Linked DNA regions of Haloferula helveola. The protein of the gene in region 1 binds, or shares a complex with, the protein of each later gene. Links are inferred from orthologs where the notes say so. Each region holds a gene or a part of one and is shown on either strand. Other genes may lie near its edges. The genes, in order: fabF and HAHE_RS15505.

What was found.
Region 2: the proteins of fabF (region 1) and HAHE_RS15505 are in contact, whole or in part, in a solved structure (PDB 6OKG), measured with the Escherichia coli proteins. The link is inferred for Haloferula helveola from one-to-one orthologs.

What each region holds. Positions count from the first base shown.
Region 1 is NZ_AP024702.1:4,651,605-4,657,678, forward strand. What follows is about bases 1,893-4,874. They hold fabF (beta-ketoacyl-ACP synthase II), read left to right. Parts: upstream 1,893-2,749; coding sequence 2,750-4,000; downstream 4,001-4,874. Other genes in these bases: HAHE_RS17560 (hypothetical protein), read left to right, coding at 1,893-2,450; HAHE_RS17565 (hypothetical protein), read left to right, coding at 2,447-2,689; rpsU (30S ribosomal protein S21), read right to left, coding at 4,270-4,533; secA (preprotein translocase subunit SecA), read right to left, coding at 4,687-4,874. In the rest of the region: HAHE_RS17545 (hypothetical protein), read left to right, coding at 1-512; HAHE_RS17550 (MotA/TolQ/ExbB proton channel family protein), read left to right, coding at 596-1,291; HAHE_RS17555 (ExbD/TolR family protein), read left to right, coding at 1,288-1,704; more of HAHE_RS17560, read left to right, coding at 1,704-1,892; more of secA, read right to left, coding at 4,875-6,074. UniProt on the Escherichia coli protein: Involved in the type II fatty acid elongation cycle. Catalyzes the elongation of a wide range of acyl-ACP by the addition of two carbons from malonyl-ACP to an acyl acceptor.
Region 2 is NZ_AP024702.1:4,115,361-4,121,305, forward strand. Bases 1-2,853 are described here. They hold HAHE_RS15505 (acyl carrier protein), read left to right. Parts: upstream 1-1,232; coding sequence 1,233-1,475; downstream 1,476-2,853. Other genes in these bases: thiH (2-iminoacetate synthase ThiH), read right to left, coding at 1-222; HAHE_RS15500 (hypothetical protein), read left to right, coding at 326-1,144; HAHE_RS15510 (hypothetical protein), read left to right, coding at 1,569-2,105; HAHE_RS15515 (LysM domain-containing protein), read left to right, coding at 2,120-2,853. Also shown: more of HAHE_RS15515, read left to right, coding at 2,854-3,007; HAHE_RS15520 (acetyl-CoA carboxylase carboxyltransferase subunit alpha), read left to right, coding at 3,043-4,005; HAHE_RS15525 (NUDIX hydrolase), read right to left, coding at 4,017-4,598; HAHE_RS15530 (3-dehydroquinate synthase), read left to right, coding at 4,667-5,854; HAHE_RS15535 (peptide chain release factor-like protein), read right to left, coding at 5,880-5,945. UniProt on the Escherichia coli protein: Carrier of the growing fatty acid chain in fatty acid biosynthesis.

The DNA.
Region 1 (6,074 bases):
TGCAGATCGTGCGGGAGAAAAACGACGGCGACGATTCCCCGGTTCCGGAGGCACTCGCGAAGCTCCGCGAGGAGGACCCGACGCTGGTATCGCTGGTGGCGCTCCCGGCATCGGCGAGGCGGGTCACGGTGTTGCTCGCCCCTGCCGCGGAGGGCACCTACAAGGGCTACGTCATCAATGACGATCCATCGAAACTGCCGGTCGGCCGGCTGCGGGTTCACAATCTCTCGCCGCACACGATCGCGATGCAGTTCTCCGGCGGCGCCGGCCAGAAAACGATGAAGTCCGGCGACACGGTGCTGGTTCCGGCTCCGCAGGGGCAAGTCGCCTACCGCCTGGCCTACGAACAGGGCGGCGAATGGACGGTGCAGGAGAACAACATGATCCCGGTGATGCCCGACGAGCAGACCCAGATGATCGTCCTGCGCAGCGACAACCAGTTCTTCCTTTCGTCCGACGGGGCTTCCGGCGGCTATCTCCAGACGGTGACCCTTTCCCGGCGTCTTGAGTAGGGAGAACCCGGGCGGAAATCCGCTGGCGAATTCGGCCCTTTCCCGGGCTGGTCATCGGTCGGAGGAGCATATTAGACTCCGCCATGCCGACCGAGCTGTTCACCCCCTCAGGCCTCCTGGAGCGAGGCGGGCCGATCATCTGGCTGCAACTCGGGTTGGCGTTCTTCGGAGCGGTTTTCGTCGTCGAGCGCCTGTTTTTCTTCCACCGCGCGCGGATCAACGTCGGTGACCTGCTGGTGGGGCTCTCGAACCACGCCCGCCGCAAGGCCTACGCGGAGGCGCTGCACGAGGCCGCCCGCTCGCCCGGTCCGGTGGCCCGGGTGGCCCACGCGATCCTGCTGCGGCACCACATGAAGCGCTCGGACCTGCGCGACGTCGCCCAGGAAGCCGGACAGCTCGAGGTGCCGCGGATCGAGAAGAATGTGCGGGCGATCCTCGCGGTCGCGCTGATCGCTCCGCTGACCGGGATGCTCGGGACGGTCCTCGGTCTGACCGAAATGTTTCAGGAACTCGGCGACAGCGGCCAGGCGGTTTCCTCCGTGAAGCTGTCCGAGGGCGTGTTCCAGTCGCTGGTGACGACCGGCTTCGGACTGATCGTCGCCATACCGGCGTATCTCTTCTACCTGTATTTCCTCGGCCGGGCGAAGCGTCTCTTCCACCGCATCGAGCGGACGGGAATCGAAATGGTGAACATCATCTGCGACGCGCGGGCCGAGACCGGCATCGTGTCGATCCGCGATGAAATGGAGACCCGCAAGGACCGGAGCGGCAGGGGATGAAGCTCGTCGGGACATTGCCTGAGCGCGTCGGATTCCTGCATGCGGTTCCGATCTTCGACCTGTTCGCGTTGCTGCTGGTCGCGTTGCTTCTCGGCCAGTCGTTCATGAGCCAGTCGGGAGTGCAGGTGGAGCTTCCCGTTTCGCGCTACCAGATCGCGCGACTTTCGGATGCGAGCACCATCACGCTGACACCCGGCAATCCGCCCGTGCTCTGGCTGGAGCGGGAGCAGGTCAGCGAGAAGGAACTGCTCGAGCGCCTGAAGCAGATCCGGGCCGAGACGTCCGGCATTCCGAATGTCTGCATCCGTTCGGATCAATCGATTTCATCGGAGTACGAGCGACGGGTCGCGGAGGAAGCCCTGCAGGCCGGGTTCCGCGTGTATCTTGTCGGGAAATCCCTGGGTAAGGAGTGATGTTCCGAGGTCGGAAAAAGCTGCAGCGCCGCGATCAGGAGTCCGGGCTCGCCTTCAACTGGCGGGTGCCGGTTTCCAGCACGATGTCGTTCGTGACCGCTCTGGTGCTGGTCGGTTTCGTGGCGGTCGGACTGGCTGCGGTGGTCCGGGTCCGGATCGGTGATCCGGATGCCGAAGAGCCGTCGCGCGGGGTGCTAATGATCGTTTCGGATACCGAGGGTGGCGAATGGCTGGAACGCCGGGCCACGGAGGCCGGCCCGTTTCCTTCGCGCTGGAATCCGGCTGCGGATCCGTCGTACGCGGCTCTGAGGAGGGACGCCCTGAGGCAGGCGACCGATACCGGAATTCCGTACCGGCCGCGCTTGGCGGAAATTCCTGACGGCGACGGGGCCGGACTCGGAAGCGACACCGGAAGTCCCGCCGTGCTGCCGCCGTTGCCTGAATCCGGAATACAGTCGGAGGCCGACGCGCCCCGCGAGGTGCTGCTGGGTGCCCGGGTGCTTCAGGCGGAGTCCGGGGTCGAACTGCAGCATGCCAAGCTGGCGCTCGAAGGCGCGGCGTCCACCGGCCCAGTCGGATGGCGATTCATTCTGCAGTATGACAAGGACGGCCGCGTGCTTGAAGTCATGCCCCGCAACGTCCGCGACGGACAGGAGGCGGTGATCGACTGGCTTTCTCGCTCGAGGGTCACAGGAAACGGGGGCAAGGCCGGCTGGATGGCGGTCGAATCGGTGATCGAACGATGATCGAGCTGTCCCTCACGGAACTCGCGGTCGGAGTCCTCGGAGCGTCGATGGTGCTGGTCATCTTCTTCGCGTGGATCTCCCGCTGGTCAGCGGTCAATGCGGAGCGCCGCTCGCTGCGGAACCGGGTGGTCTGCCGCCTTTGTCTGGCGGTCTTCGAGGCCTCCGGACGCGATGCCGTGCAGAGCTGCCCCGAGTGTGGGGCCAAGACCGAGCGGAGGGGGGCGCGGCCCTTGGGATGAGGCTTGCGCGCGGGCGGCGGAGCCTCTAAGGACGAAGACCCTGTCAGGGCGACATTTATGATGAGCGAACGACGAGTTGTGATCACCGGAGTGGGCTGCGTGAGTCCGTTGGGCAACGATGCCGAAACCACGTGGAGCGGCATGAAGGAAGGTCGCAGCGGGATCGGCCGGATCACCCACCTGGATCCGAGCCCCTACGGCTGCCAGATCGCCGGCGAGGTGAAGGACTTCGACGCCGAGAGCTACTTCCGGAATCCGAAGGATGCCCGTCGTGCCGACCGCTACGTCCAGCTCGCCGTCGGCGCCGCCCGTATGGCCTACGACGCATCCGGGATCGGGGAAACCGAAGGTCTCGACCTGACCCGTGTCGGTGCGATTGTCAGCAGCGGTATCGGTGGCCTCGGAACGCTTGAGAACGAGCACGCCAAGCTGGTCGAGAAGGAGGGCGCCAAGGTGTCGCCTTTCCTGATCCCGATGATGATCGCCAACATCGGCAGCGGAATCTTTTCCATGGAGTTCGGGCTCGGTGGTCCGAACATGGCCATCGTGACGGCCTGCGCGACGTCGAACAACTCGATCGGTGAAGCGTGGCGGATCATCAAATTCGGCGACGCCGACGCCATGGTGGCCGGCGGTGCCGAAGCGAGTATCCTGCCCTGCGGTCTTGCCGGCTTCGGCAGCATGCGTGCGCTGAGCACGCGGAACGACGATCCGCAGGCGGCTTCACGGCCCTTCGACAAGGACCGCGACGGCTTCGTCATGGGCGAGGGTGCCGGTGTGGTCGTGCTTGAGGAGCTCGAGCACGCCAAGCGCCGTGGTGCGACGATCATCGCCGAGCTGGCCGGCTACGGTGCGAGTGCCGACGCCTACCACCTGAGCGCTCCTTCTCCGGACGGATCGGGTCCGGCCCGCGCGATGCAGATGGCCTTGCGCCACGCCGGGCTGAATCCGGAAGACGTCGATTATCTCAATGCTCACGCGACCTCGACCGGTCTCGGAGATGTTGCGGAGGTGAAGGCCATCCAGCTCGCCTTCGGCGATCATGTCCGCAACGGTCTCAAGGTCAGTTCGACCAAGTCGATGACCGGACACATGCTCGGAGCTGCCGGTGGCGCCGAGTTGCTCGCCTGCCTGATGGCGATCCGTGACGGTGTGATTCCTCCGACGATCAACGTCGATAACCAGGACCCCGAGTGCGCTGTCGATTGCGTGCCGAACACCGCGATCGAGCAGAAGGTCGATGTGGCCCTGAGCAACAGCTTCGGCTTCGGCGGACACAACGCCTCGCTGCTGGTCAAACGCTACGCGTAATGTGGAGAGCGGCTTTTCAAGCCGCATGGTTCGGGGGCCGGGAACCCGGAGGAGTCAGCAGCTTGCAAAGCCGCTCTCCTCGAGAACTCTTTCGGTCTAGTTCTCCGATGCTCCGGAGATTTGGAACCGCCAAGACGCCAAGGCGTAAAGGAAGGAAACTCCTCAGGACCTGCAACGGTTCCTGCCATTGCTTCGATCGATTCCACGAAAAAAGCGGATGCCGGGAGGCATCCGCTTTTTCAAATCCGTTCGACTCAGGGAAGAGGGGCTCAGGGAGCCTTGGCTGCTGCCGCCGCTTGTTCCTCCGCCTTGGCTTCCTGGGCGGGGCTCATGTAGCGCCAGCGCACCTTGTGACGCTTCGGAGCGGTGCGTTGCTTGCGGAGCTTGCGTTGGGTCGGTGACTCGAAGGCCCGGCGACGACGCATTTCCTCGAGAATCCCTTCGGTATCGAGTTTGGTCTTGAGGCGCTTCAGGGCCCGGTCAACCGGTTCGCCCTTTTTGACGTTCACTCCACGCATGCTTTTGTCGCTCATTCTTGCTTCTTTCGGTTTCCTTTTGAGTCGGGGCGCGGAGGCTATCCGCGAGGCAGGCCTTGTCAAGGCGGGAATTGGTAGGGCCGGATCCCCATCGGGAGGCCCGAAATCCCGGAATTCAGGGGATTCGGCGGTCCTTGTCCGGCTCAGCGCTTACGCTTCCCGGCCGCAGCATTGCTTGTATTTTTTGCCCGAGCCGCAGGGGCAGGGGGCGTTGCGGCCGACCGTCTCGACGTTGAACGACGGCGGCTTGCGCTTCGGCAGGTTGAGCTTCAGGTCCTTGCCGCCGCCGCCAGCCTGGGGATTCAGGTTGCCCGAGCTGCCGCTGGTCGCGACGTTCGCCTCGCTGATCCCGTCGCCCGCGCTCTGCAGCTGGGTCTGCTGCGAGTGGAGCTGATTGAGGAACTCCTCGATCTTGGAGGCCGAGCGGAAAAGGTTCTGCAGGGCCTCGCGCTCGATGCCGTCCATCAGGGTGATGAACAGCTTGTAGGCCTCGTTCTTGTATTCGATGAGCGGATCCTTCTGGCCTTGGGCGCGGAACGAGATGCCCTCGCGGAGCGCGTCCATATTGTAAAGATGCGTCTGCCACTGGCGGTCGATCGCGACCAGAATCATCCGCCGCTCCTCGCCTTCGAGGATTTCGGGCGGCAGGTTGGACACGCGGACTTCGTAGGTCTCCTTCACCCGCTTGATCAGGAAGTTCGAGATCTCCTCGGCGCTGCTGTTCGCGAGGTCGAGGTCTCCCGGCTCGATGCGGATCGGCAGGGTGGCGTTCACCCAGTGAAGCAGTTCGTTGTAGTCGGGCGATTCCTCGTCGCGTCCGCTGAGGAATTCCTCCACGTGCTCGGGGATCGACTTATCGATGATCTCATTGACGAGGTCGCGCGGGTTCTCGGTGCTGAGGACCTCGTTGCGGTAGCCATAGACGACTTCCCGCTGCTTGTTCATCACGTCATCGAATTCGAGAATCCGCTTCCGCCATGTGTAGTTGCGTTGTTCGACGCGCTTCTGGGCGGTTTCGACCGAGCGGTTGAGCCATGAGTGCTCGAGTGCCTCGCCGTCTTCCATGCCGAAGCGCTCCATCATCGATGTCATGCGCTCCGCGGCGGCGAAGTTCCGCATCAGGTCGTCCTCGAAGGAGATGTAGAACTGGCTCATGCCCGGGTCGCCCTGACGCGCGCAACGGCCGCGCAGCTGGCGGTCGACACGGCGGGACTCGTAGCGCTCCGTGCCGATGACGAACAGTCCGCCGACATCCGCGACGCCTGCGCCAAGTTTGATGTCGGTGCCGCGACCCGCCATGTTGGTGGAAATGGTCACCGCACCGCGTTGGCCGGCGGCGGCGACGATCTCCGCCTCCTGCAGGTGCATCTTGGCATTCAGGACGGTGTGGGGGATGCGCGCGCGCTGGAGCATCCGGGAAACGGTTTCGGATGCCTCGACCGAGGCCGTGCCGACAAGCACCGGCTGGCCCTTGGTATGCGACTCCTGGATCTTGTTGATCACCGCGTTGTACTTCTCGCGGCGGGTCTTGAAGACCT
Region 2 (5,945 bases), 540 kb from region 1 along the record:
CGAGAATCCGCAGTAGCTGCAGTTGTTGACGCACTCGTTCGACAGATAGAGGGGGGCGAAGAGGCGCATCGTCCGGCCGAAGTGCCTGCGGGTGGTGGCGGCCGACTCGCGGGCCATGGATTCCAGGCGCGCGTCGGTGCACGGATCGAGAAGTCCCCGGAAGCGCCGCATCAGCGGGGTCGGGCGGGCGAGAAGGGACTCGAATTGTTCGGAGAAGGCCATCGGCTGCGGTGAGCATGGAGGCGGGCGGCGGCGAGGTCAAAAGCGGATCGGCGGCGAGGGCTTGCCAATTCCGGCTCCCGTGGTTTTTCTGCGCAGGAAACCCATGAGTCAGCGGATCGTCTGCAAACCCACACCCTGGTTCCTGCTGCGCGCGGCGGCGATGATCCTGATGTTCGGGATTTTCGCGGCCATGTTCTTCAAGGACGGGCGTTCGGGATACCGTGAGGAGAACCTTTCCTATTACGTCTGGAAGGCGGTCGAGCGGGCGGTGGCCGAGTTCGGCGAGCGCAAGGACGAGATGTCGCCAAGCGAGTGGCGCCGCTTTGCCGAGATCCAGGAGGTCGAGTTTCCCGAGAATCGGAACCTGCTTCCGGAGGGAACGGTGGAGTCCGTGAAGTGGCCGGAGCTTCTCTCCGACTACGATGCCATGTCCGCGGGACTGGGGAATCCGGAGCGGGATCTGTTCGACCCCATCCGAGACCAGCTGAATCTGGTCAAGGAAGCCCCCGAGCATGCCCACACGGAGCGGGAAATTTTCGAGCAATGGGTGGTTTTCTGGATCTGTCTGGTCCTATTCCTTGGGGCCTTGTTCCTTCTGCTCCGCACCATGGCGCGCAAAATCGTGCTCGACGGCACAACGCTCCAGCCGGCCGGTGGGAAGCCGGTCGAACTTGGCGATTTGGTCCGCCTTGACCTGCGGAGGTGGAAGAGCAAGGGGCTGGCGTTTGCGTGGAGCGACAACGGCTCCGGTGGCGAGCGCAAGATCCGGATCGACGGCCTGACCTACGGGGGCTTCAAGCACGACGACGGCGAGCCCGCCGAAAAGCTGATCCAAGCGGTTCGGGCCGGATTCTCCGGAGAATTGATCGACTACGAGGGGGAATCGAGCGAACCCCCGCCGGAGAAGCCCTCGGATGTCTGAATCGCCTGCTTTTCAAAGGTTTTCGGGGTTGCCAAGATCGGGCCAGATCGCGTAATCCCTCCCCAACGCAATCACCACAAGCACATCCATGTCTGACAAGAGTATCGAAGACCGCGTGAAGGACATCATCGTCGACCAGCTCGGCGTGAATGCCGACCAAGTGACCCCGGAAGCAAAGTTCATCGAGGACCTCGGCGCGGATTCGCTCGACACGGTGGAGCTCGTGATGGCTTTCGAGGAAGAGTTCGAAATCGAGGTTCCCGACGAGGAGGCCGAAAAGCTCCAGTCCGTGGGTGATGTGATCACCTACGTGAAGGGCGCGCAGGGCTGATTTCCCTCAAAGCGACTTTCAAGCGGGCGGCCCCGGATCACCCGGGACCGCCCGTTTTCTTTGCGATCGGCACGGAACGAGCGAGATTTGGGCATGCATTCACCCGACGACGTCCAGTACGCGATGGAAACCACGCGCGTGCTGCTGGAGCCGGACCGTCGCATCGATACGTTCGGCGACACCCGGTTCGAGTTCCTCCTCCTCAGCGAGCTGATGGACCGGACCGGCGAGATCCGGATCCGCAGCGGTGACGTCGAGGCCGTGCGGCCGCGGCTGGTGAAGCCGGACGCCTATAGCGAACTCGAGCTGGAGGGGTTCGATCCGACCGCCAAGGAAAGGATCGAGCGGATGGTCGAGAAGATGAAATCGGAGGGTAAGGACATGGCCTTTCTCAACTACGGATTCCGGTTCGCCCGGAGCGCGGTGAGCGAAGAGATCGTGCACGACCCGATCGAGCAGGTGCGCGAGCGTGTGCTCGAGGATGCCCGGCAGCGCGGCAATCCGGCCCAAGCGGTGATCGAGGGCGTGGACGACGCGTGGGAGGTCTCCGTGGTGAAGTTCGCTCTCGACATGATCATGCACTCGATCCCGATCAACCGTTTCGACTTCCAGCGCCGGGGTCTTCTCTGAATGATCGGCGGCGGATGAGTCTCTGGACGCTGATCAGGATTATCGCGGGCCTCATGGTGATGGCTGCGGTGGTCTTCACCATCCTCCTTGTCCGGCACGTCCGCGAGGAGCCGATGGAAGGGTTCTTCGCCGAACTGGTCCCGGTGACGGTTGATTCGCAGCCGATGGTCGCCCTCCCGCAGGCCGGCTCGGACATGCCGGACATCGATCCGGGGATGAAGGTCTTCGAGAAGGCGCGCGAAATGATCGCGATCGGCGATCTCGCGGGCGCGCGCGACCGGCTCCGAACGGTCGTGAGCATCTACCCCCGCTCGAAGGCGGCACCCGAGGCCCGTCGGATTGTTGGCGAGATGAACCTGGATGAGGTGCTCTCGACCGCGAATCTGGAGAACAAGTCGGTCTACACGGTGGTGCGGGGCGATTCCTACCTGGGCATTACGGCCAAGCACCGGACCAGCCTCGACATGCTGATGTATCTGAACGCCCTGATGGACCTGAACTCGCTCCAACCCGGCGATGAGCTGATGGTGATGCCGCTGGAATTTCGCCTGCTCATCGAGCCGAAGCGCGAGGCGCTCTCCGTCTGGGACGGTGGGGTGTTTGTGAAGGAATTTCCGCTCAAGGCGGTGGTCGGCGCTCCCGGAGGGGATCAGAAGACCACGATCGCCGGCAAGAGTGCTGTTCGCGAGGGACGTCGCTACGGACCCGCAACGCCCGGATACCGGGGAGCGTCCAAGGTGATCACGATCGAGCGCATGCCGCTTGTCATTGCGGCCATTCCCGAAAATGCCGATCCCGAGGAGCTGGCCCGCGGATTTTACCTCGATCCCGCCGATATGGAGGAATTGGCCCTCTTGACTCGGACGGGGAATGAGGTGGAAATCCGCTCGTCCGCCCGTTAGCCTCCTGGCACCGAGCCGCCCGCACCCCGATCCCGATGCAGTTGCTGGAATTTGAGAAGCCGATCGTCGAACTCGAACGCGAGTTGGAGAAACTCCGTGCCAAAGCCGATTCGCAGGACATCGACATGTCCGGAGAAATCGCCACGATGGAGGGCAAGCTCGCCGAAACCCGTCGGCAGATCTACCTCAACCTGACCCCATGGCAGCGGGTGCAGATCGCACGTCATACCCAGAGGCCCTTCATGCTCGATTACCTCGCTCATGCGTTCTCGGAATTCTGCGAGCTCCACGGCGACCGGCGGATCGGCGATGACCTGGCGATGCCCGGCGGTTTCGCCCGCCTGAATGGCAAGAAGGTGGTCGTCCTCGGCCATCAGAAGGGCCGCGACACCAAAGAGAATCTCAAGCGCAACTTCGGCAGCGCGAATCCGGAAGGCTACCGCAAGTCAATGCGCCTGATGAAGCTCGCCGAGAAGTTCGGCATCCCGGTGGTCGCCCTGATCGACACGCCCGGCGCTTACCCCGGCATCGGTGCCGAAGAACGGAATATCGCCGAGGCGATCGCCTACAACCTGCGCGAGATGATGACCCTCAAGGTGCCGGTCGTGGCGGTGGTCCTGGGTGAGGGAGGTTCCGGTGGCGCGCTCGGCATCGGGGTCGCCGACCGGGTGCTGATGATGGAGAACGCTTACTATTCGGTGATCAGCCCCGAAGGCTGTGCTGCAATTCTCTGGAAGCATCGCAAGCACGCGCCGGAAGCCGCCGAGGCCATGAAACTCTCCGCTCCCGATCTGCTTTCGCTCGGACTGATCGACGGGATCATCCCCGAGCCCGAGGGAGGCGCGCACCATGATCACAAGGCCGCCGCCGCTGCACTGGGCGAGATCGTGCTGAGCGAGATCGAGGAGCTTGAAAAACTTCCGGTGAAGAAGCTGCTCGACGGCCGCTACGAGAAGTTCCGTCGCTTCGGCGAGTGGGAAGAAGCGGGTGGGGAGTAAGGACCGTCTGCTCAGCGCAGATCCGCTGCCCAGAGTGCCGCGTGGATCTTGAAGTCGACCAGCAGGCCTTCCGACTCTTTGGCCCGGAGCCATGTCCGGAGGTCCGCGACCGGAACCCGGTGGAGTTGGATATCCTCGTTGCCGACGCCTCCGCCGGGGCCGACCTGCTCGAGCTCGGTGGCAAGGAACAGGTGGGTGAGTTCTCGTGCCATGCCGGCGGATGTCGGCGAGACGATCAGCGGCTCGATCTTGCCGGCCTGGTAGCCGGTTTCCTCGAGTAGCTCGCGGCGGGCTGTCTCGGCAATGGACTCTCCCTCGTGCTCGACCTCGTCCCCGACCAGTCCCGCAGGGATCTCGATCACCCGGCGCTGCAAGGGGATGCGGAATTGCTCGACCAGCAGCACCTCATGGTCCCCGGTGACGGCCAGGATACCGACGCAGCTCTCGGAGTTCGGGCGCTGCACGAAATCCCAGTGGCCGATGCGGTACAGGCCAAGCCACTTCGTTTCAAACAGGGTCTCCGTCACGGCGGCAGCCTGCGGCGATCGGGCGACAATCCGCCAGCGCGAAATCGCGCCGGTCGCGGTTGACACGGCCAGCGCCACATGGCGCTAAGAATCATTGGAATCCGGCCGTAGAAAGGGCATCTTTCCAACAGCCCATGTCCCGACATGATTTCCAGATTCCGGTCAACTTCCAGCACCGGATTTGCTTCACCCGCGGAGCGTTCGCACCGGACAACCGGCTCCTTGCCGAACTGCTTGAGGAAGGTGGCGGACGTCGCGTGCTGGTGTTCGTCGAGGAGGCGGTCGCAGCGGCTTGGCCGGAACTGAAGCGGCAGATCGCCGGCTATTTCGCCGATCTCGGCCATGACTGGCGAGGGGTTTCGGTGCTTCCGGGCGGAGAGGAGGTCAAGGTGGATGATGCTCTCGTCCAGAGGGTTTGGACCAAGATCGACGACGAGCACATCGATCGTCACTCCTACGTCATCGTCATCGGAGGCGGTGCGTTTCTAGATGCCGTGGGTTTCGCCGTGGCGACCGCTCACCGCGGTGTCCGGCTGGTGCGGTTTCCGACGACGACCCTTTCGCAGGACGACAGCGGGGTGGGTGTGAAATGCGCGATCAACGGCTTCGGAAAGAAGAACTGGATCGGTGCTTTCGCGGTGCCCTACGCCGTTGTGAATGACTTTCTGTTTCTCCAGAGTCAGGATGAGGAGACGCAGCGCTCGGGCCTGATCGAGGCGGTGAAAGTCGCGTTGGTGAAGAACGGTGAGTTCTTCCATTGGATCTTCCGGAATTCAGAGGCTTTGGCCGCGCTGGAGACCGCTCCGTTCGAGGAATGCGTCGAGCGCTCGGCACTCGCCCACGCCCGGCACATCGCCGAGGGCGGCGATCCGTTCGAAACCGGCAGCAGCCGCCCGCTCGATTTCGGCCACTGGTCGGCCCACAAGCTTGAGCAGCTCAGCAATTTCACGGTCAGCCATGCGCATGCGGTGGCGACCGGGGTGGCCCTCGATACGCTCTATTCGGCACGCTGCGGACTTCTCCGCGAATGCGATGCCGAACGCGTGCTCGACGTTCTTGAAACGCTGCGCCTGCCCTTGTGGCACGATGCGCTCGATCTGCGCGATGCCAACGGTCGCCGTCGGGTTCACGAAGGTCTCGAGGAATTCCGCGAGCATCTGGGCGGCGAACTGACCGTGCTGTTGCTGCGCGAACTCGGCCGCGGTCAGGACATCCACCATCTCGATGAGGGGCTCGTCGATGCCTGCCTCGACGATCTCAGGCTGCGCCACGGCGTGCGGCACGCCGAGGACGACGAGCAGATCGGCAGCGCGGGTCTCTGAGGGGGGACGGAGCTGCTTCGGAAGGTCAGTCGTTCGGCGACGGACCTTTGCGTAGCTGCTTTTTTCGCGAGAGCAGCCGCTTGTCCTGAAT